DNA from 3 places in the Kitasatospora sp. NPDC057595 genome. Region 2 is predicted to be linked to each of the others. Evidence: riboswitches for the same ligand, from Rfam matches in the RefSeq annotation. Region 2 holds a riboswitch; each other region holds the start of a gene.
The links. A riboswitch is a leader RNA that binds a small molecule or an ion and turns the genes downstream of it on or off. The one in region 2 is predicted to bind cyclic di-AMP.
Positions count from the first base shown of each region.

Region 1: it holds a riboswitch for cyclic di-AMP, as region 2 does, so the genes downstream of both, ACFU9E_RS27935 (transglycosylase family protein) here and ACFU9E_RS33455 (M23 family metallopeptidase) in region 2, are expected to answer to the same signal.
Region 3: it holds a riboswitch for cyclic di-AMP, as region 2 does, so the genes downstream of both, ACFU9E_RS02040 (transglycosylase family protein) here and ACFU9E_RS33455 (M23 family metallopeptidase) in region 2, are expected to answer to the same signal.

Region 1 is NZ_JBHVGL010000021.1:157,402-164,174, reverse strand. Features, by position in the region: gene ACFU9E_RS27945 (hypothetical protein) at 1-421, shown strand, start outside; gene ACFU9E_RS27940 (hypothetical protein) at 488-2,722, opposite strand; cyclic di-AMP (ydaO/yuaA leader) riboswitch at 3,028-3,154, shown strand; gene ACFU9E_RS27935 (transglycosylase family protein) at 3,141-4,346, shown strand; gene ACFU9E_RS27930 (hypothetical protein) at 4,530-4,730, shown strand; gene ACFU9E_RS27925 (LacI family DNA-binding transcriptional regulator) at 4,827-5,846, opposite strand; gene ACFU9E_RS27920 (alpha-amylase family glycosyl hydrolase) at 5,872-6,773, opposite strand, start outside.
Region 2 is NZ_JBHVGL010000035.1:21,533-28,305, reverse strand. Features, by position in the region: gene ACFU9E_RS33480 (SpoIIE family protein phosphatase) at 1-167, opposite strand, end outside; tRNA gene ACFU9E_RS33475 (tRNA-Ile) at 398-471, shown strand; gene ACFU9E_RS33470 (TetR/AcrR family transcriptional regulator) at 544-1,113, opposite strand; gene ACFU9E_RS33465 (alpha/beta fold hydrolase) at 1,153-1,980, opposite strand; gene ACFU9E_RS33460 (YiaA/YiaB family inner membrane protein) at 2,103-2,393, opposite strand; cyclic di-AMP (ydaO/yuaA leader) riboswitch at 2,637-2,795, shown strand; gene ACFU9E_RS33455 (M23 family metallopeptidase) at 2,808-3,677, shown strand; gene ACFU9E_RS33450 (hypothetical protein) at 3,753-4,202, opposite strand; gene ACFU9E_RS33445 (hypothetical protein) at 4,387-5,352, opposite strand; gene ACFU9E_RS33440 (GNAT family N-acetyltransferase) at 5,396-5,968, shown strand; gene ACFU9E_RS33435 (sensor domain-containing protein) at 6,094-6,773, shown strand, end outside.
Region 3 is NZ_JBHVGL010000001.1:465,908-472,680, reverse strand. Features, by position in the region: gene ACFU9E_RS02060 (exopolyphosphatase) at 1-587, opposite strand, end outside; partial or broken gene ACFU9E_RS02055 (DUF501 domain-containing protein) at 737-1,264, opposite strand; gene ACFU9E_RS02050 (septum formation initiator family protein) at 1,236-1,748, opposite strand; gene eno (phosphopyruvate hydratase) at 1,899-3,185, opposite strand; gene ACFU9E_RS02040 (transglycosylase family protein) at 3,431-4,360, opposite strand; cyclic di-AMP (ydaO/yuaA leader) riboswitch at 4,366-4,514, opposite strand; gene ACFU9E_RS02035 (cytochrome P450) at 4,746-6,047, opposite strand; gene ACFU9E_RS02030 (SDR family NAD(P)-dependent oxidoreductase) at 6,256-6,681, shown strand; gene ACFU9E_RS02025 (IS5 family transposase) at 6,705-6,773, opposite strand, start outside.

The sequences.
Region 1 (6,773 bases), on a different contig from region 2:
CGCGACCGCCGCCGACGGCGTGGTGCTCACCACCGTCGGCGGGCAGGTCGCCGCCGACGCCGCCGGCATCACCGGCATGCTGCTGGCCGCCCGGCTCGCGGTACCGGTGGTCGCCGCCGCACTGGACGTGCCCGGCTCGGTGGCGGATGCCGTCGCCCACCTCAAGGAGATGGGTGCCCAGAACCCGGCGCTGGCCCCGCTGGTGATCGGCCCCGAGGCGGACGCCGAGCTGCTCGCCGCGGCCGCCGAGGAGTCCGGCTGCCCGTCGGCCGCGCCGCTGGGCGCGTACCAGGCGGTCGGCCAGCTGGTCGCCTCCACCTACCTGGCCACCCTGCCGGCCTTCGACCCCGAGGACGGGGCCGAGGGGGCCGGCGCCGAGGAGGGCGCGGCGCGCGCCGCCGGCCGGCACGCCGCCCAGTAGCACCCACCGCGCGACGCCGCCGTGCGAAGGGCCCGGAACGGTTCGTCCGCTCCGGGCCCTCGGCGTCTACCGGCCGACCCGGGTGGTGGGCGCGGCGGCGTCCTTCAGTCGCAGCGCGGGCACCTGCACCGGCCGTGACTGGCCGGCCAGGGTGGGCACCACGGCCGCGGCGGCGTTCCACCGCGGCTGGGCGGTGCCCTCCTCACCGGCCCGGCGCACCTGGAGCACCTCGGTGGAGCCGGCCCGGCGCAGCAGGATGTTCTTGGGCGGCCCGGCCTCCGGGTCCAGCCACAGTTCGTTGCCGCCGAACTCGCAGTCCAGCACCAGCAGGTCGTCCGGCTTGCCGTCGGCCCCGGCGCGGAAGGCGATCCCGGCCCGGCGGTAGCCGGTGAAGCGGCAGCGGCCGAAGGTGACGGACTCTCCGGCGAGTTCGTGCCGGGTGGTGGAGACCGCGAAGTCGCTGTGCCCGGCGGCGTCGATCAGCAGGCCGTCGAAGACGGTGCCCTTGTCCCGGCCGAGCGCGTGCAGGGCCACTCCCCCGGCCGCGTTGCCGTAGAGCACGCTCGCGGTGTAGTCGAAGTCGTTGAGGTAGGCGCCGTGCTCGATGCCCCAGCCGCCGTTGTGGTAGGCGGCGAACTCGGTGACGACGTGGTGCTGCTTGGCGTTGAGCCAGACGAAGATGCCGTCCTGCAGGTTGTTGTGGGCCAGGCAGCGCTGGAAGGTCCAGACGCCCTCGCTGTTCTCCGGCCACTCGAAACCGGAGGCGCCGTTGGCCCCCCGCACGCCGACCGCCACGCAGTCCAGCGCCTTGCCGCCGGTGCCGGCGCCGAGGTTGAAGCCGGTCAGCCGGTAGGCGCGGGGGTTGGGTTCGAGCAGGGTGCGGGAGGCCACGCAGGACTCGTAGACGATGTCGTCGGAGGGCTGCTGGGGGGTGCGGGTGTCCAGCGGCCCGTCCCACCAGTAGGCGTCCTCCCAGGTCTCGTGGCTGATGCAGCCGCGGAAGGTGATGCCGTGGCTGGCGTGCGGGACGTACGCGTGGCTGCCGGCGTCGCGGACCACCACGCCCTCGACGACGGTGCCGCGGGCGGCGTCGCCGAGCCGGTGGAAGTGCAGGCCGTAGCGGCCGAGCACCGGCGCGGTGACCGGGGCGGTGCCGTCGGCGCCCTTCCAGGTCTCCTTGGTGTCGGCGCGCGGGCCGACCCAGCGCAGCGCGGTGTGCCGGACGTCGGCGCGGCGGGAGCTGGTGAGGTGGACGTGGCTGCGGCCCTTCGCGGTGCCCTCGACCCGGACGCTGCGGGTCAGGTTGAGCACCTCGGCGCCGACGGTGACGCCCCCTCCGGCGGCGACCTTCGGGTGGGGGTGCTTGAGCGGGGTCTCCAGGGTGACGGTGGTTCCGCTGACGGACCGGATGGTGACGAGGTCGTAGCGGTCGGCGAAGCCCTCCTGGTCGGGCGGGCCGGTCGGGGTGACGGCGAGTTCGTCGCCGGGCAGCCAGCCGGCGGGCGGGGCGGCCAGGGCGAGGGCGGTGTCGCCGGCCCTGAGCTCGCCCTCGGCGCGGACCCAGGCGGTCTTGGCGGCGCCGTCCAGCCGCAGGTAGCCCGCGCCGGTGACCCAGAGGCCGACGTCGGTGTCGACCACCTTCATGCCGTCGCCCTGGAAGCGCTTCTCGTCGACGCCGGGGAAGCGCAGGGTGTGGACGTGGGTGCCGTCGGGGGCGAGGGCGAGGGCGCCGCGGACCTCGACGTTGCCGGCGGCGGCGAGGGTGAGGGTGCGGTCGGCGGCGAAGGTGAGCGCGCCGCCGGGCTCGACCAGCAGGGAGCCGACCTCGGCGTCGGTGTCGAGCAGCACCCGGTCGGTGATCCGTACGGCGCCGCGCGGGCCGGGCGGGTTGCCGCCCCAGCCGGCCCGGTCCGACCAGCGGCGTCCGCCCTGGTCCACGGTGGGCGCGGGGGCGGGCTGTTCGGGGGCTCCGCCGACCGGCGGGCCGCTGCCGTCCGTCGGGGCGCCGCCGTGGCCGCCGTCGGGGCCCATCGGTCCAGCGGCCTCGGTCGGGGTCGTCCCGATGACGGCGGCCGGGGTGACGAGCCGGGTCTCGCCGGTCAGCGAGCGGCGCAGGACCTCCTCCCCGCTGATCGCCGCGAAGGCGGTGCCGACGGCGAGCCAGCGCAGTAATGCCCGGCGGGTCAGGTGAGTTCGGGTCGGTTCGGGTGGGATGTCCGCTCTGCGGTGCTTTGCCCGGCGATGCGCTCCAGCCGGCCGAACGGCCGGACGGGAGGCGTCCGGCTCCTCGTCGATGCCCATCGGTGCGTAGCCCTCTCCCCGGACGGCTGCGGCGTGCCGGCGTGCCGCCGACGCTCTGAAGCATAGGCAGTTGCATTGGCCGCCACCGGCGTTGCGGGAAATCGGTCATTTCTGATCATGAAGGGCGGCCATTCGGCCGGGATTTCGTAAACCGTGACGAGAGTCACACATGTTTGCGGTTTGAACGCGCCTCTGCTTAACGTGCTCCCCGTTCGTGGCCACACGGACCCAGTTCGTCCGCGACGCCGAGTCCTGCCGTCGGGCGCACTGGCAGCGCAATGCACCACGGCAGGAGCGGGGGAACCACAGGTAGTTCGCCCAGGACCGGTCCACGGACCGGCCCGGGGCTAGGGGTGAAGCCGCGTCCACAGCGCGGCCGGGCAACTCCAGCCCGAATCCGACAGCTCACCTCGCAGGCGTGGGAGAGGACCGCGTCTTCATGCTGCCCACCAACGGCACCCGACTGTCCGGCCGTACCCGTCGCGCGATCGCCACCCTCGGCGTCGCGGGCATCGGCCTCACCATCCCCTGCCTGACCGCCGGCACCGCCTCGGCCGCCTCCGTCGCCACCTGGGACAAGGTCGCCCAGTGCGAGAGCGGCGGCAACTGGAGCATCAACACCGGCAACGGCTTCTACGGCGGCCTCCAGTTCACCAGCTCCACCTGGGCCTCGTTCGGCGGCACCGGCTACGCCGCGCGTGCCGACCTGGCCACCAAGGACCAGCAGATCGCGATCGCCGAGAAGGTCCTGGCCGTGCAGGGCCCCGGCGCCTGGCCGGTCTGCTCGGTCCAGGCCGGTCTGACCAAGGGCGGCGCCCCGGCCGCGGTGGACACCTCCTCCGCCGCCGCCACCACGCCGGCCGCCCAGACCCCGGCCCCGGCCGCCAAGCCCACCGAGAAGCCCGCCGAGAAGCCCGCCGCGGCCCCGCAGAGCCGGCAGTGGCGTCAGCAGGCCGGTCAGCAGGCCGCCGAGGACTACACCGTGGTCGCCGGCGACTGGCTGTCCACCATCGCCGACCGGCACCAGGTCCAGGGCGGCTGGCAGCGGCTGTACGAGCTCAACCGCGCCACCCTGACCGACGGCCCGCACGCCATCTACCCGGGCCAGCACCTGACCCTCGGCGAGCGCGCCACCGGCCAGGGCTTCGACTGGTTCAACCGCGACCAGGGCGGCGCCCAGGGCCAGGCCCAGACCCCGGCCACCCCGCCGGCGACCAAGCCCGCCGCGCAGGCCGGGACCCCGGCCCCCGCCCCGACCGCCACCGGCAGCATGGCCGCCGCCGTCGCCTTCGCCCAGTCGAAGGTCGGCCAGGCCTACGTCTACGGCGGCACCGGCAACGGCGGCTGGGACTGCTCCGGCCTCACCCAGGCCGCGCTGCGCGCCGCGGGCATCTCCGTCCCGCGTATCGCCGCCGACCAGGCCGCCGCGTCCACCCACGTCTCGCTGGACGCCCTCAAGGCCGGCGACCTGCTGTTCTGGTCCAACAACGGCAAGGACTCCGGCGTCTACCACGTCGCGCTCTACATCGGCGACGGCAAGTACGTCGAGGCCGCCAACCCGAGCTCGGGCGTGCGCGTCCAGACCGTCGCCAACTGGGCCCCGGACTTCGCCGGCCGGGTCTGACCCCGCCACACCGTCACACCTGCCGCACCTGCCGCGCCGAAGCCCCCGGGGAGAGTCCTGCCGCTCCTCCCCGGGGGCTTCGGCCTGCGCGGACGCGCCGGGGCGGGTCCGGGCGCCGGACGGCCGTGGCCAAACGGGGCCGCGGCGGGCATGCTGCTGCCCTGCACCCGAGGAGGAGTCACCATGGCACAGGTCACCGTCTCGCTCGACGCCAATCTCGCGATCGACGTGATGACGCTGTCCGGCACCAGGAGCCCGCAGGACGCCGTCGAACTGATCCTCCGCGACTACCTGGAGCGGGGCCGGCGCACCGGGACCCGCACCGGCGACGCCGCCGACGGCCACCGGGTCTCCCAGGAGCGTCCGAACACCCAGGAGGGCTGAGCCCGGGAAGGCCGAGGAGCCCGGGACCCCCGAAGGACCCGGGCACACCGAAGGGGCCCGGGAGCAGCCTGCTCCCGGGCCCTCTCCCGGGTCCGCTCAGCGCGCGCGGGCGCCGGTCGACCCGCGCATCACCAGCTCCGGCTGGAACATGAACTCCCCGCGCTGCGCGGCGTTCCCGCCGACCTCCTCCAGCAGCGCGTCCACCGCCGCGGTGGCCATCGCCTCCACCGGCTGGCGCACGGTGGTCAGCGGCGGCTCGGTGAAGGCGATCAGTGGCGAGTCGTCGAAGCCGACCACCGAGACGTCCTGCGGCACCGACAGACCCCGCTGCCGGACCGCGCGGATCGCGCCGAGCGCCATCATGTCGCTGCCGCAGACGATCGCCGTGCAGCCCTTGTCGAGCAGCGCCCCGGCCGCCGCGTGCCCGCCCTCCACGCTGAACAGCGTGTGGTGGACGAGCCCCTGCGCCTCCTGCGCGGTGAACCCCAGCACCTCGCGCATGGCCGCGGTGAAGCCCTCGATCTTGCGCAGCACCGGCACGTACCGCTGCTGGCCGACCGCCAGGCCGATCCGCTCGTGGCCGAGTTCGGCCAGGTGCTGGACGGCCATCCACATCGCGGCCCGGTCGTCGGGCGAGATGAACGGCGCGTCGATCCGCTCGCTGTAGCCGTTGATCAGCACGAACGGCACCCCGCGTCCGGCCAGCCGGGCGTACCGGTCGTGGTCGGCGGTGGAGTCGGCGTGCAGACCGGAGACGAAGACGATGCCCGCCACGCCCCGGTCGACCAGCATCTCGACCAGTTCGTCCTCGGTCGAGCCGCCCGGCGTCTGGGTGCAGAGCACCGGCGTGAAGCCGTGCCGGCTGAGCGCCTGCTCGATCACCTGGGCCAGCGCCGGGAAGATCGGGTTGCTCAGCTCCGGGGTGATCAGCCCGATCAGCCCGGCGCTGCGCCGGCGCAGCCGGGTCGGCCGCTCGTAGCCGAGCACGTCCAGGGCCGCCAGCACGGTCTGCCGGGTGGTGGCCGAGACGTTGGCCTTGCCGTTGAGCACGCGGGAGACGGTGGCTTCGCTGACCCCCGCCTGCGCCGCGATGTCTGAGAGTCGCGCCGTAGTCACGGTTCCAGAGCCTATTGCAACCACGTCAGACCGCCCACCAGTCGGTGCTGTCCGCGGCGAGCACCGCCTCGCCGTCCGCCACCACCGGGTCGGCGTCGGCGGAGGTGAGCAGCAGCCGGCCGGGGGCCGGTATGCGCACCGGGGCTCCGGTGGTGTTGACGGTGCAGACGAAGGAGCCGCGGCGCAGCACCAGGGTGCCCTCGGGGCTGTCCAGCCACTCGACGTCGGTGCCGGCGCCGAGTTCGGGGCGGGCCCGGCGCAGGGCCAGCGCCGAGCGGTACAGCTCCAGGGTGGACGTCGGGTCGCCGGTCTGCGCCTCGACGCTGAGCCCGGCCCACTCGGCGGGCTGCGGCAGCCAGGACGGTCCGCCGGCGGTCGGGCCGAAGCCGTACGGGGCCTCGGTGCCGGACCACGGGATCGGGACGCGGCAGCCGTCGCGGTAGCCGTCCTGGCCGGCCTGGCGGAAGAACGACGGGTCCTGGCGGACCTCGTCGGGCAGGTCGGTGACGTCCGGCAGGCCGAGTTCCTCACCTTGGTAGACGTAGGCGGAGCCGGGCAGGGCGAGCATCAGCAGGGTGGCGGCGCGGGCGCGGCGCAGGCCGAGCGGGCGGTCGCCGGGGGTGCGGATCTGGGTGCCGAGGCCGGGCGGGTTGGCGAACCGGGTGGCGTGCCGGGTGACGTCGTGGTTGGAGAGCACCCAGGTGGTGGGGGCGTCGACCGGGCGCATCGAGTCGAGCGAGAGGTCGATCACCGCGCGCAGCTCGGCGGCGTCCCAGGAGGTGCCCAGGTACTGGAAGTTGAAGGCCTGGTGCAGTTCGTCGGGGCGCACGTAGTTGGCGGTGCGCTGGACGGTGGGGGTCCAGGCCTCGGCGACGCCGATCCGCTCGCCCGGGTACTCGTCGAGGATCGTGCGCCAGCTGCGGTAGA
Region 2 (6,773 bases):
AGCATCCCGCCGGGGTCCAGCAGGTAGAGCGCCGAGCCCTCGCCGGTGATCCAGCCGGGGCCCTCGGCGAGCACGGTGCCGAGCAGTTCGGCGGCGCTGGTGCAGCCGAGCAGTAATCGGACGCAGCGCATGGCACTGCGCGCGGTGGGGCTGCTGCGCGGGTCCACGGGACGGCCGGCCTCTCCGGTTCCTTATGGGGCAGTTAATTCTTAATACCTTATTTCTTAAGTGGGTGAGGCGTGGGGTGAACGGCGCTCTCCGTGGCGTCCGATCGGCAGGTGTACGGGAAGCGGACAGCCGTGTTCGGGCAGCGGGGCGGCCGGTGTACGGGCACCCCCTCCGGGTCCGGTACCCTTCTCCGTACGACGTGCCGCCGGACAGGCGGGTCGGACGGTACGGGGCTATAGCTCAGACGGTTAGAGCGCTTCCCTGATAAGGAAGAGGCCACAGGTTCAAGTCCTGTTAGCCCCACACCATCCCGAAGGGCCCGGAGCGATTCCGCTCCGGGCCCTTCGGCGTTCCCCGGCCCCCGGCCGGCGCCGCTCAGGGGCGGGGCCAGCCGCGCAGACCGGCGGTCAGCACGGTGATCATGCGCTCCTGGGTCTCCCCGAGGTCCTCGGCGAGCTGGAAGGCACCGCCGGTCGACAGCGCGGCGAAGCCGTGGGCCAGCGAGCGGAAGGTGCGGGCGGCGTGGATCGCCTCGGAGCCCTCCAGCCCGTACGCGCGCAGCACCGCGACGATCACCCCGACCAGCCGGCCCGCCGCCGCGACCAGGTCGGCGTCCGGCTGCGGCGCCTGCGGCAGGGCGGCGTAGCGGTGCGGGTGCTCGGTGGCGTACGCGTGGTACGACCGCAGGACGGCGGCGACCGCGGCGTCCCCGCTGCGGCCGAGCGCGGCCTCGGCGAGCCGGTCGGCCAGCTCCGCGGTCACCCGGACGGCCACCAGCCGGCGCAGTTCGGCCAGGCCGCCGCTGACGTGCTTGTACAGCGAGGGGGTGGCGACCCCGGCCCGGGCGGCCACGGCGGCCAGGGTGAGGGCCTCGGGGCCCTGCTCGTCGATGAGGGCGATGGCGTGGCCGACGACCTGCTCGGGGGTCAGTCCGACTCGGGGCACAGCGGTTCTCCTAGCGGGGGGCGGGACGGCCGGTGGCGCTCAGGCCAGGTCGGCGAGGAAGGGCAGCAGGGCGTCGGCGGTCGCCCGCGGGTGGTCGGCCATCGGGTAGTGGCCCGCGCCCTCGATCATCACCTTCCGCGCGTTCAGCGCGGCGGCCTGCCGGTCGGCGACCAGCTCCGGCTTCGAGAAGTCGGGGTCCTTCGAGCCCATCACCACCAGCGCCGGGCAGCGCACGGCGGCGGTCCAGCCGGTCGGCGCCGAGTCGCCGCGCACGTAGCCGCGGGTGGCGGTCCGGCGGCCCGGGGTGCGCATCGCGGCGACCAGCCCGGCCACGTACTCCTCGTGGTCGGCCGGCTTGGGGCCCGGGTAGGCGGCCTTGCGGTGGTAGAGGCCCCAGAACGCGGGCGAGCGCACCAGCAGTGCGCCCATCGCGCCGACCACCAGGCGCTGCAGCGCGCCCGGCGGCACGTTCTCGACGAAGGCGTCGATCAGGACGACGCCGGCGACCCGCCCGGGGGCGTCCCCGGCCGCCTTGACGACGCTGGCTCCGGTGTAGGAGTTGCCCGCCAGCACGGCCCGGTCGACGCCCAGGTGGTCCAGCAGGGCGAGGACGTCACCGGCTATCGAGGCGGGGGAGTAGTCGTCCCAGAGGATCGAGGACTCGCCGAAGCCGCGCAGGTCCATGGTGATCACCCGGCGGCCGGCGGCGGCCAGCAGCGGGCGCAGGTGGCGGTAGGCGGCCCGGCTGTCGAGCATCCCGGGGAGCAGGACGACCGGGACGCCCTCGCCGTGCTCGGTGTCGTCGAAGGCGATCCGGCCGCCGGGCAGGTCGAGGTGGTGGGTGACGGGGGCGAGGGTGCCGTTCATGGGGAGCCTCCTGGGGCGGGATCGTCGGCGAGGCGCCGATGGCCATAAAGCTAAGGCTAATAGCCTTAGCCGTCAAGCTATCGGTCGTTCTCCGTGTGACCGGCCCCGCCGGTGGAGACCGGTCAGACGCCTTCCACCTTGAACGGGTCGTGCTCGGTCAGCAGCTTGTCCAGCCGCGCCTGGTCGACCCGGGTCACCAGCTCGGAGGTCTCCTGCCGGTCCCGGACCACCTTGGAGAGGGTGAACGTCGAGGTGATCGTGTAGAGCAGGCCGAGGGCGAGGAACGCCCGGGTCCACGGCTCCACCGGGAGGAAGGCGATCCCGACGCCGAGGGTGGTGCCGGAGAGGGCGAAGGACAGCACGGCCTGGATGTAGTACGCAGGCGTGGTGCGGGACTGCATCGGTGCGCTCATGGCGTCAGGATGGCCGCGCGGAGCCCGGCCGCACATGAGTAGGCGTACTCAAGTGAGGGGCCGTTCGTTGACGTCCTGACACGTTCGGTAGTGTCAGTTGTCATCAAACGTCCCAAATCGCCCACCGGACCGCGTGGTGTCCGGTCCGTATCGGTCGTCACCAACGGATGGCTTGGAATCGGGGGCCTCTCGGATTAACGTTTGATAACGCAGCGCGGTCGCAACGCCGTACCCAGACGGCACCGTGCGCCGTCGCCTAATCCCACCGGCCGGCCTTCGGGCAGGCCAGGGAGCCGGGGAACCACGTTCCTTGGGGTGAATCGGCCGGGCCCAGGCCCAGCCGTAGGAGACCTTCCTGCTCCGAACCCGTCAGCTAACCCGGTAGGCGCGAAGGAAGGAAAGGAGCGCGCCTCCGTGGCGTCGACGCACACCCCGGCACATCCGTCCGGTTCCTCGGCCGGTACCCAGCTGCTCGACCACCCCGGCCCGTTCACCGGGCAGGGCCCGTTCGGCGGCCCCGCCGACGAGACCGCTCCGCCGGCCGCCGAGACCAGCCGGCACCGGATGCCCCGGCAGGGCCGCGGCACCGCTCCGCTGCTCGGCGTCACCGCCGTCGCCGCCACCCTGGGCGCCACCGGCTTCGCCTCCGCCACCCCGGCCGCCGCTCCCGCCGTCGAGACGCCCGACGAACTGCCGGTCGCGCTCTCCGCCGACCCCGGCCTCGCGCTCGCCGCCCGCATCCAGCAGCAGGCCGACAGCCAGCGCACCGCGGCCGAGGAGAGCGCCCGCGTCCAGGCCGCCCAGGAGGCCGAGGCCAAGCGCGCCGCCCAGGTCGCCCAGCAGGAGGAGGCCAGGCGGGCCGCCGAGGAGGCCGAGAAGGCCAAGCTCGCCGCCATCAAGCTGCCGGTGCGGGACTACAACCTCTCGGCCCACTACGGCCAGAGCGCCCGCTACTGGGCCCACCTGCACACCGGCCTGGACTTCGCCGCCGACACCGGCACCCCGGTCTACGCGGTCGGCCAGGGCACCATCACCTCAGCCGGCTGGGCGGGCGCCTACGGCTACCGGATCGTCGAGACCCTGCCCGACGGCACCGAGATCTGGTACTGCCACCTCTCCTCGATCATCAAGGGCTCGGGCAAGGTCGTCCCCGGCCAGCAGATCGGCAAGGTCGGCGCGACCGGCAACGTCACCGGCCCGCACCTGCACGTCGAGGTCCGCCCCGGTGGCGGCGCCCCCGTCGACCCGGAGAGCTGGTTCGAGCAGCGCGGCGTCACCCCCTGACGCCGCCCCGGACACCCTGAGCACCCCGCCCCGCCGGACGTGATCCGGCGGGGCGGGGCGCTGTCGGGGATCGGATCAGCAGGTGACGGGCGCGGTGACGGTCGCGGTCGCCCCGTAGCCCCAGGTGGTGGTCGTGAGGGTGGCCGTGACGGTGGAGCCGCACGGCGCGGTGGCCGCCAGGTAGCCGAAGCCGCGCCCGCCGGGCGGGAGGATGCCGCTCCCGGTGTCGGTGCCGAGCGAGGCGCCGCCGACGACGCCGAGGGTCAGGGTGTACGAGGCGGACTGCGCGGTCCAGTCGGAACGGGTCGGCGAAGTGTAGCCGCCGGCCGTCACGCCGGTGCCGTCGATCGTGACGCAGACCTGGCTCCGGAGTGCACCGACGGGGCCGTCGGCACAGGTGGTGGTCGCGGTGGTCGTGGTGCCCGCCGTCGTGCCGGTGGTCTGCGCGGTGGCCTGGGCGGCACCCGCGAAACCGAGCGAGGACAGCGCGGTACCGGCCGCCAGGACCGCGACGAAACGCTTCATCAGGGTTTCTCTCCTTCGAAAACGGTGGCAGGAGGAGCAGTGGAGCGCGTGTGATATGTCACGCTTCACATGGCGGATGATTCCACCGCACCCGATCCATCACTCCTGACCGGCCCCGAATCCCTTGAGGAGTACCGGAATTGACCGCTCGGTGGCTCGAATCCACGGCCGTGCCCTGCCGCCGCTACTCCGCCTCGGGCCCCTCGTACCCCTCCGGCCCCTCGTGGTCCCCGTGCTCCTCGTATCCCTCGTACTCCTCGTATCCTTCGGGGTCCTCCGCCGGCTCCAGCCCGGCCAGGTAGGCGTCGATCTCCGCCTGCCCCGGCTCCGGCGCCAGCTCCGGGAACTCCTCCACGAGCAGCCGCGGCAGCCCCGGCACCGTCCACCCGCCGGCCAGCTCCAGCGCCACCTCGACCGCGGCCTCCTCGAACGCCCCGAAGTCCCCGGCCAGCTCCTCCGGCATCGGCCGGCCCAGCGCCGTCAGCTCCGCCAGGTTCCGGTAGCTGCGCTGCATCAGCCCCTGCTCCAGCAGCCGTCGCGCGCCGTCGGTGGCCATCCCGACCGCCAGCGCCCGGGCCCCGCCGTCCCAGCCCCCGTCGTCCACCGGGTCCAGCAGCCCGTCCGCCTCCAGCGCCGCGAAGGCCGCCGACCGCTCCTGCGGCGCCAGCTCCCGGAACCCCTCCAGCCAGGCCCGCACCGCCGGCTCGTCGCCGGTGTCCACCCCGTCCGCGCGCAGCAGCAGCGTGTACAGCCGGGGCCAGGTCACCAGGTCCGCCCGGCGCAGCAGCCCGGCCGCCACCTCGCCCTGCCACTCGGCCTCGGCGTGCAGCCGCTCCTGCCGCTTGGCGTTCAGCCGCTTCGCCGCCCGCTGGTGGTCGACCAGCAGCCGCACCGCCGCGCCGTACGCCAGCGGGTCCTGCCCCGGCTCCGGCTGGACGTACAGGTACAGCCGCTCGTACAGCAGGTGCTCCACCGCGGCGGAGGTCAGTTCGGGCCAGCCGTCGTGCATCCTGCCCCCGCCCAGCTCCAGCAGCGCCAGCACCGCCCGCAGCGGGGCCTCGGCGACCGGCCGGTGGCCCGCCGCCTCCGCCCAGGCGAGCAGTTCGGCGGCCTTGGTGCGCGGGGCGAGCCGCAGGTCTTCGTCTTCCATAACCACGAACCGTAACCGCTGGTCGGGGGTAGGGTCGGGAGCCATGGTCCCCGTCCGACTCACCGGTCCCCGGCTGGCCGTCCGCGAGTTCCACCACACCCCGGAGGACGTGGACGCGCTGCACGCGGTGTTCGGCGACCCGGAGGCCACCCGTTACCTCCCCTTCGCGCCGTGGGATCCGGAGACCTGCGCCGACCAGGTCGCCCAGTTCGTGGAGGAGGCGGAGAAGGAGCACCGGGAGGTCTACCGGCTGGCCGTCACCCGGCTCGCCGACGCCGACGACCCGGCCCGCGCCGTCCCGATCGGCAACGCCGCGCTCGGCCTCGTCCCCCACCACGCCGCCCACCTCGGCTACGCCCTGCGCCGTGACGTCTGGGGGCTCGGTTACGCGGGCGAGCTGGTCGGCCTGCTGCGCGGCCTCGCCTTCGGCCCGCTCGGCCTGCACCGGCTGGAGGCCCGGGTGGACGTCGACAACGCCGCCTCGATCCGGGTACTGACCAGGGCGGGCTTCCGGCTGGAGGGCCGGGTCCGGCACGACTACCGCCGCCGGGACGGCTGGCGCGACGCCTACCAGTACGCGCTCCTCGCCGACGACGAGCCGGTGACCGGGGGATAACCCCACCCCCGGTTCGCCGGGGAGCCGGATGTTCCGCCGCCGCGCGCTCTGACAGGCTCGGGGAGTCAGCAGGACAGACCCCACGAGCCCGAACCGAGACCGACCCGAGGGACCGAGAGCCGGCCATGAGCACCCACAGCATGCAGCGCGACGAGTACGACGCGTACGACGGCCGTGACGGCGGCGACCGCCGCACCGTCGCCCGCCGCATCGAGGAGCCGCCGTACGCCTGGCGGGCCCCGTTCACCTCCTACTTCTACCGCGAGATCGGCTACACGCTGACCGGCCTGCCGCTGGCGGTCGTCGGCTTCGCCGTCGCCGTCGCGCTGTTCTCGCTCGGCCTCGGCACCGTCGTCACCGTGCTCGGCCTGCCGGTGCTGGCCGCGCTGACCGCCACCGCCCGCGGCTTCGGCGGGCTGGAGCGGGCCCGGGTGCGCGGCCTGCTCGCGCTGGACGTGCCCGCCCCGGCGCCGGTCCGCGCCGTCCGGCCGGGCGCCTGGGGCGCGATCACCGCCCGCATCGCGGACGCGGCCGGCTGGAAGGCCGTGCTCCACCAGGTGGTGATGCTGCCGTGGGCGATCCTCAGCATGGCGGTGTCGCTGGTCTTCCTCTGCGTCGGCTGGACGCTCGCGCTCTACCCCGTCTACCACTGGGTGTTCCCGCGCTACGTCGACTGGCCCGGCTACCGGCTCTTCGACTTCACCGGCGACGACGGCGTCCGGCACGAGTACTACATCGAGTCGCCGCTGCAGATCGCCGGAGTCTGCCTGGTCGGCATGCTGTTCGTCTTCCTGACCCCGCAGCT
Region 3 (6,773 bases), on a different contig from region 2:
GACCGGACGTGTGCCCGGGCCTCGGCGACCTGCTCGTCCGACGGCAGCTCGGCGCCGCCGAAGTGCCGCTCGGTCAGCCGGACGCACCCGATGTCCACCGAGCGCGCCGCCCGGACGTCCTCGGCCCCGAGCACGAACTCGGTCGAGCCGCCACCCAGGTCGAAGACCAGGTAGGGGGCGGGGAACTGACCGCCGGTGAGCTCCTTGGTGGCGCCGGTGAAGGACAGGTGCGCCTCCTCCTCGCCGCTCACCACCTCGGGCTCCACGCCCAGGGCCGCCCGCACGCCGTCGACGTACTCGGCGCTGTTCTCGGCGTCCCGGGATGCGCTGGTGGCGACGAAGCGGATCCGCTCGGGGCCCACCCCGAAGCCGGAGATCACCTCGGCGTACTCCCGGCAGGCGGCGAAGGTGCGCTCCAGCGCGTCCGGGTGCAGCCGCCCGGTGCGGTCCACGCCCTGGCCCAGCCGGTTGATGATCATCCGCCGGTCGAGGTCGGTGATCTCCCCGGTCCGCGGGTCCAGGTCGGCGACCAGCAGCCGGATCGAGTTGGTCCCGCAGTCGATCGCCGCCACCCGGGTGGTGCTCATGCGCCGGCCTCCCCCGCCTCGTCCGCCTCGTCCGACTCCTGCGCGGCCCGCTTGGCGGCGCGATCGGCGGTCTTCTGCTCCTTGGCCGCGATCACGGCCGCGTGGTCCTGCTCCTTGGCCCGGTTGCGGGCCACCCGCTCACCGGCCTCGGCGACCTCGGCGGCGGAGACGCAGGGGCCCTTGGCCCACCAGTCCTCCAGCATGCCGAGCGCCTCGTCGCCGAGCGGGTTGACGCCCTCGCCGGCCGCCAGCGAGTGGCCGACCAGCACGTGCAGGCACTTGACCCGGTCCGGCATGCCGCCGGCGCTCGGGAAGCCCTCCAGCACCTCGATGGCGTCCCGGCGGGCGATGTAGTCCTCGTGCGCCTTCTGGTACGCCGCGGCCAGCTCGGGGTCCTCGGCGAGCCGGGCGCTCTGCTCCTTCATCACGCCGTCCGCCTCCAGGGTGCCGATCAGCGAGGCGGCCTTGGGGCAGGTCAGGTAGTACAGCGTCGGGAACGGCGTGCCGTCCGGCAGCCGGGGGGCCGTCTCCACGACGTCCGGGTTGCCGCACGGGCAGCGGTGGGCCACGCCGCGCAGACCGCGCGGGACCCGGCCGAGCTGCGCGGCGATCGCCGCGACGTCCTCGTCGGAGACGGTGGGGTGGTTCTCAGTGGTCATGGGAGGAGCTGTCTCCAGCGGGGGCGGGGGCGGGTGGTGAGGGAGGGGCGGGCTGCCCCGGGGTGGCGGGGGCCACCGGCGCGGGAGCGGCCAGGGGTGCGGCGGCGGCGTCCACGGAGTCCCAGACGCTGGCGTACCAGGGCCGGGCCGCCTCGGCCGGACCGGCCGCCGGGCCCGCCGCGGGCGCCGGAGCGCCCAGCGCGGACCCGGCCGCGTCCCGGGCCGCCGGGTCCACCGCGATGTACGGGGTCTCCCCCGGCATCGCGTAGTGCAGCCGGGTGCGGGCCTGCGCCTTGACGTACTCCGGGTCCTGCCAGCGGGCCTTCTCCCGGCGCAGCTGCTCGACCTGCTGCCGGGCGTGCTCGGCCCGGGCGCGCTGCGCCGAGATCTCCGAACGCTGCGAGATGAACTGCCGCGTCGGGTAGGCGAGGATCGCCACCAGGGAGCAGAGCACCAGGACGAGGACGGTCGCCCGGCTCGTGAACCGAGGCCGGGCCGCCAAGCCCGGGATCCTCCAGCCTGCCATCTGCGGTGTCCCCTCCTGGTCGCGACGGTGCCCCGCCGTCCACCCTACGGGGTGAACGGCGGGGCACCGGTCAGGCGTGCGCTACCTGGCGTCCCGGCGATACCGGCCGGGCGCCGTCGGTCGGGCTCAGCCCTCGTGCTTGAACCGCGGGAACGCGCCGCGGCCGGCGTACTCGGCGGCGTCGTCGAGGATCTCCTCGATGCGCAGCAGCTGGTTGTACTTGGCGACGCGCTCGGAGCGGGCCGGGGCGCCGGTCTTGATCTGGCCGCAGTTGGTGGCGACGGCCAGGTCGGCGATGGTGACGTCCTCGGTCTCGCCGGAGCGGTGCGACATCATGCAGCGGTAGCCGTTGCGCTGGGCCAGCTCGACGGCGTCCAGGGTCTCGGTCAGCGAGCCGATCTGGTTGACCTTCACCAGCAGCGCGTTGGCGGTGCCGGTCTCGATGCCGCGGGCCAGGCGGGCCGGGTTGGTGACGAACAGGTCGTCGCCGACCAGCTGGACCTTGTCGCCCAGCTTCTCGGTCATGGCCTTCCAGCCGTCCCAGTCCGACTCGTCCAGCGGGTCCTCGATGGAGACCAGCGGGTAGGCGGCGACCAGGCCGGCGTAGTACTCGATGAGCTCGGCGGAGGAGAGCGCCTTGCCCTCGAACTGGTAGGCGCCGTCCTCGTAGAACTCGGAGGAGGCGACGTCCAGGGCCAGCGCGACGTCCTTGCCCGGCACGTAGCCGGCCTTCTGGATGGCCTCGACGATGAGGTCCAGGGCCTCGCGGTTGGAGTCCAGGTTGGGGGCGAAGCCGCCCTCGTCGCCCAGGCCGGTCGACAGACCGCGCTCCTTCAGCACGCCCTTGAGGGTGTGGTAGACCTCGACGCCCCAGCGGACGGCCTCGGAGAAGGACTCCGCGCCGATCGGGGCGATCATGAACTCCTGGATGTCGACGTTGGAGTCCGCGTGCGAGCCGCCGTTGAGGATGTTCATCATCGGGACCGGCAGGACGTGCGCGTTCGGGCCGCCCAGGTAGCGGAACAGCGGCAGATCGCTGGCCTCGGAGGCGGCGTGCGCGACGGCCAGCGAGACGCCCAGGATGGCGTTGGCGCCGAGCGAGGACTTGTCCGGGGTGGCGTCCAGGTCGAGCATGGCCTGGTCGATCAGGCGCTGCTCGGTGGCGTCGTAGCCGACCAGCTCGGGGCCGATCTGCTCGATGACGGCCAGGACGGCCTTCTCCACGCCCTTGCCGAAGTAGCGGTTCTTGTCACCGTCGCGGAGCTCCAGCGCCTCGAAGGCGCCGGTGGAAGCACCCGACGGGACGGCGGCACGGCCGGTGCTGCCGTCGTCGAGGCCGACCTCGACCTCGACCGTGGGGTTGCCGCGCGAGTCGAGAATCTCACGAGCGACGACGACATCGATGGACGGCACGAGGCATCTCCTAGCGGAAGCAGGTTCGGCTGACGGTGGGGTGCAGTCGGCCGGACGATTGCGGAGTCGTTACGACCAGAGCCTAACCGCACGGGCTGTCCGGGCCACGTCGACCTCGGTTCCGTCTCAGCGTGTGGCCGTGCTACCCACCGGTAGTTCACCTGGTTGCCCGACCTGCGGGGGCCGGATGCGGACGAAGGGGACCGATCGGCCCCCTCCGCCCGTCCGTGGGATCGGACCGGCCGTCAGCCGAGGGTCAGGACCTGGCCCGGGACGATCAGGTTCGGGTCGCCGCCGACGGTGCCGCGGTTGCCGTCGTACAGCGCCTGCCAGCCGCCGGAGACGCCCTGGGCGGTGGCGATCCCGGCGAGCGTGTCGCCGGAGCGGACGGTGTAGCCCTGGCCGGCCGGCTGCTGCTGGGCGGCGGGGGCGCTCTGGACGGGCTGGGCGGCCGGCTGGCCGGCGTACTGCTGGTAGACGCTCTGGTGGCTGGTCCAGTACCAGGCGCCGTTGTTCTGGTACCAGTACACCTTGGCGTCGGCGTCCCAGCCGGCCTTGCCGGAGAAGGCCGGCGCCTGCGGGGCCTGCTGCTGGGTCTGCTGCGGGGCCTGCTGGGTCTGCTGGGCGCTCTGCGGCGCGTACTGCCGGGCCTGCGGCTTGGCGGCCTGCTGCTGCGGCTGGGCCTGCGGGGTGGCGGCCGGCTTCGGGGCGGCGGGCTTCGGGGTCTGCTGCTGGGCCTGCGGCTTCGGGGCGGCCGGCTTGGCGTCCGTCGAGGTGTCGACCGCCGCCGGGGCGCCGCCCTTGGTCAGGCCCGCCTTCTGGGAGCAGACCGGCCAGGCGCCCGGGCCCTGCGAGGCGAGGACCTTCTCGGCGACCGAGATCTGCTGCCCCTTCGAGGCCTGGTTGGCCTGCGGCGCGTAGGCGGTGCCGCCGTACGCCTTCCAGGTGCTGGGGGTGAACTGGAGGCCGCCGTAGAAGCCGTTGCCGGTGTTGATGCTCCAGTTGCCGCCGCTCTCGCACTGGGCGACCGCGTCCCAGGTGGAGGCCGGGGCGGCGGAGGCACCGGTGGCGCTCAGGATCGGCATCGCCAGCCCGACGCCGGCGACACCGGCGACGGCGATGGCCTTCTCGGCCTGGGTACGGCGACGGTGACGACCGGTTCCAACGAACAGCATGAAGAGGTCCCTCTCCGCACGCCTGCGAGGTGAGCTGTCGGGTTCGGACCGGGAGGTGGCCCGGCCGCGCGGAGGCGGCTTCACCCCTAGCCGTGGGAGACGGCGCAAAACCTGGGTCCCCCGCCCCTGCCCAGGGTTCTGGTCGGTTTCCCGTGGTGCGGCGGGCAGGACTCGGCGTTCCGCGCACGGGGCTCGCAGCTGCGAACTCCACGGAGAGTAGACAGATCTTCAGAGCAATCACAAGCTCATATCGCAGATATCACATGGACATCACGTCATGTGATTGATTGCCTACCAACCGAGGCGGTATGTCCGGATTGAGGGTGGTTCAGACTCCCTGAAAGTGGGCAACGGAGAGCCCCCGTCAGCGTGTTGTGCCGGCTCGTCAGCTTCCCGAGCCGACCTCCGGAACCGCTCCGAGCTGCGCATTCTCCGGCGTGAATTCCACCGGAAGCTCACGGAGTCCACGCATGATCAGACCGCCGCGCCAGCGCAGGTCGTCGGGGTCGGCGGCCAGCCGCAGGTCCGGCAGCCGGGTCAGCAGGGTGGCCAGCGCGGCCCGCCCCTCCAGCCGCGCCAGCGGCGCGCCGATGCAGTAGTGGATGCCGTGCCCGAAGCCCAGGTGCGGGTTGTCCGCGCGGGCCAGGTCCAGGGTGTTCTCGTGGGCGAACCGCGCCGGGTCCCGGTCCGCCGCCGCGAGCACCACCAGCACCGGGTCGCCGACCGGGATCTCCACCCCGCCGATGGTCAGCGGACTGGTCGCGAACCGCCAGGTGGCCAGCTCCACCGGCCCGTCGTAGCGCAGGAGCTCCTCGATCCCGGTCTCCAGCAGCGCGCTCTCGCCACGCCCCACGGACTCCTGGAGCAGGGCCCGCTGGCCCGGGTTGCGCAGCAGCGCGTACACGCCGTTGCCGATCAGGTTGACCGTCGTCTCGAAGCCGGCGAACAGCAGGATGAAGGCCATCGCCGCGGCCTCGTTCTCGGTCAGGTGCTCGCCGTGGTCGCTGGCCCGGATCAGCCCCGAGATCAGGTCGTCGCCGAGGTCGGCCCGCTTGCGGTGGATCAGCTCCGCCAGGTACGCCCGCATCCGCTTCACCGCGCGCCCCACCCCGCCGCGGCCGCCGCCGCCGTGGCCCGGCTTGGTGTGTCGCAGCATCATCCCGGCCCAGTCCCGGAAGTCGTCCTGGTCCTCGGCCGGCACCCCGAGCAGGTCGCAGATCGCGTAGATGGGGAGCGGGAAGGCGAACTCGTGGATGAGGTCGGCCGAGCCGCGCGCCGCGAAGCCGTCGATCAGCCGGTCGGTCAGCTGCTGCACCCGCGGTTCGAAGGCCGCCACCCGGCGCGGCGTGAACGCCTTGGACACCAGCCGGCGCAGCCGGGTGTGGTCCGGCGGGTCGATGTTCAGCAGGTGCGTCATCAGATCGGCCTGGCGCTCGCCCGGGATGCCGACCCGGCCGGTGCGGTGGGCCTGCTCGCTGTGGTGCACCGGGTTCTTGGAGAGCCGGCTGTCCGCGAGCGCCTGCCGGGCGTCCGCGTACCGCGTGACCAGCCATGCCTCGACCCCGCTCGGCAGGGTGGTCCGGTGCACCGGCTCGTGCTCGCGCAGCCACGCGTACGCGGGGTACGGATCGGCGGCGAACTCCCAGGTGAACAGGGGCGGACGGGCGGAGGCGGGCTGAGCTGGCATGGCTCGACGGTATCCCGGGCGTGTCCCGGCGACCGCACGGCGTGCACACGGGCGCTCGGGGCACCGGGCGAAGCCCTTCCGCGTGGCAGGCGTGAGCCTGGTCACCTGAGGGGTAATTCCTGTTGCGGAGGGTCAGGACCTGCCTACGATCCTCCGCAAGATGTCCGTGGGCGACGGTGCGGAGCCGCCCACAGGGAGGAGCAAGGCCATGCGGGTCACCGGTTCGGTCGTCGTGATCACCGTCCTCGACGGCGGGTCGGGGGCGGACCTCGCCCGCCGCCTCACCGCGGCGGGCGCCGCCGGCGTGCTGATCGCCGACCAGCGGGTCGGGGTCGCCGAGGACCTCGCCACCGAACTCGACCGGCCGCGCTGCCCGGTCGTCGGCGTCTGCGGCGACGTCCGCCGCCCCAGTGACGTCGCCGCGCTGGTCGACACCGCCGAGAAGCACCTGGGCCCGATCGACCTGTTCTGCGTGGCCGGGCCGGACGGCGAGCGGATCGTCTCCCTCTCCGACCTGCCCGACCACCTCGACCTGGAGCGGCTCGCCGAACTCGTCGCCCTGGTCGGCGAGGCGATCGGCGAGGTCGTCGTCCCGGCGCAGCGCCGCCCGGTGGAGGACGTCGCCGCCGTCTGAGAAAGTGTTGGGTAATCGGGTGATCACTCGTTCTTGAGGTCGTCGGCGAGGCGGCGGGCTGCTTCGGTCTCGATGGGGCCGCGTGGTTCGAT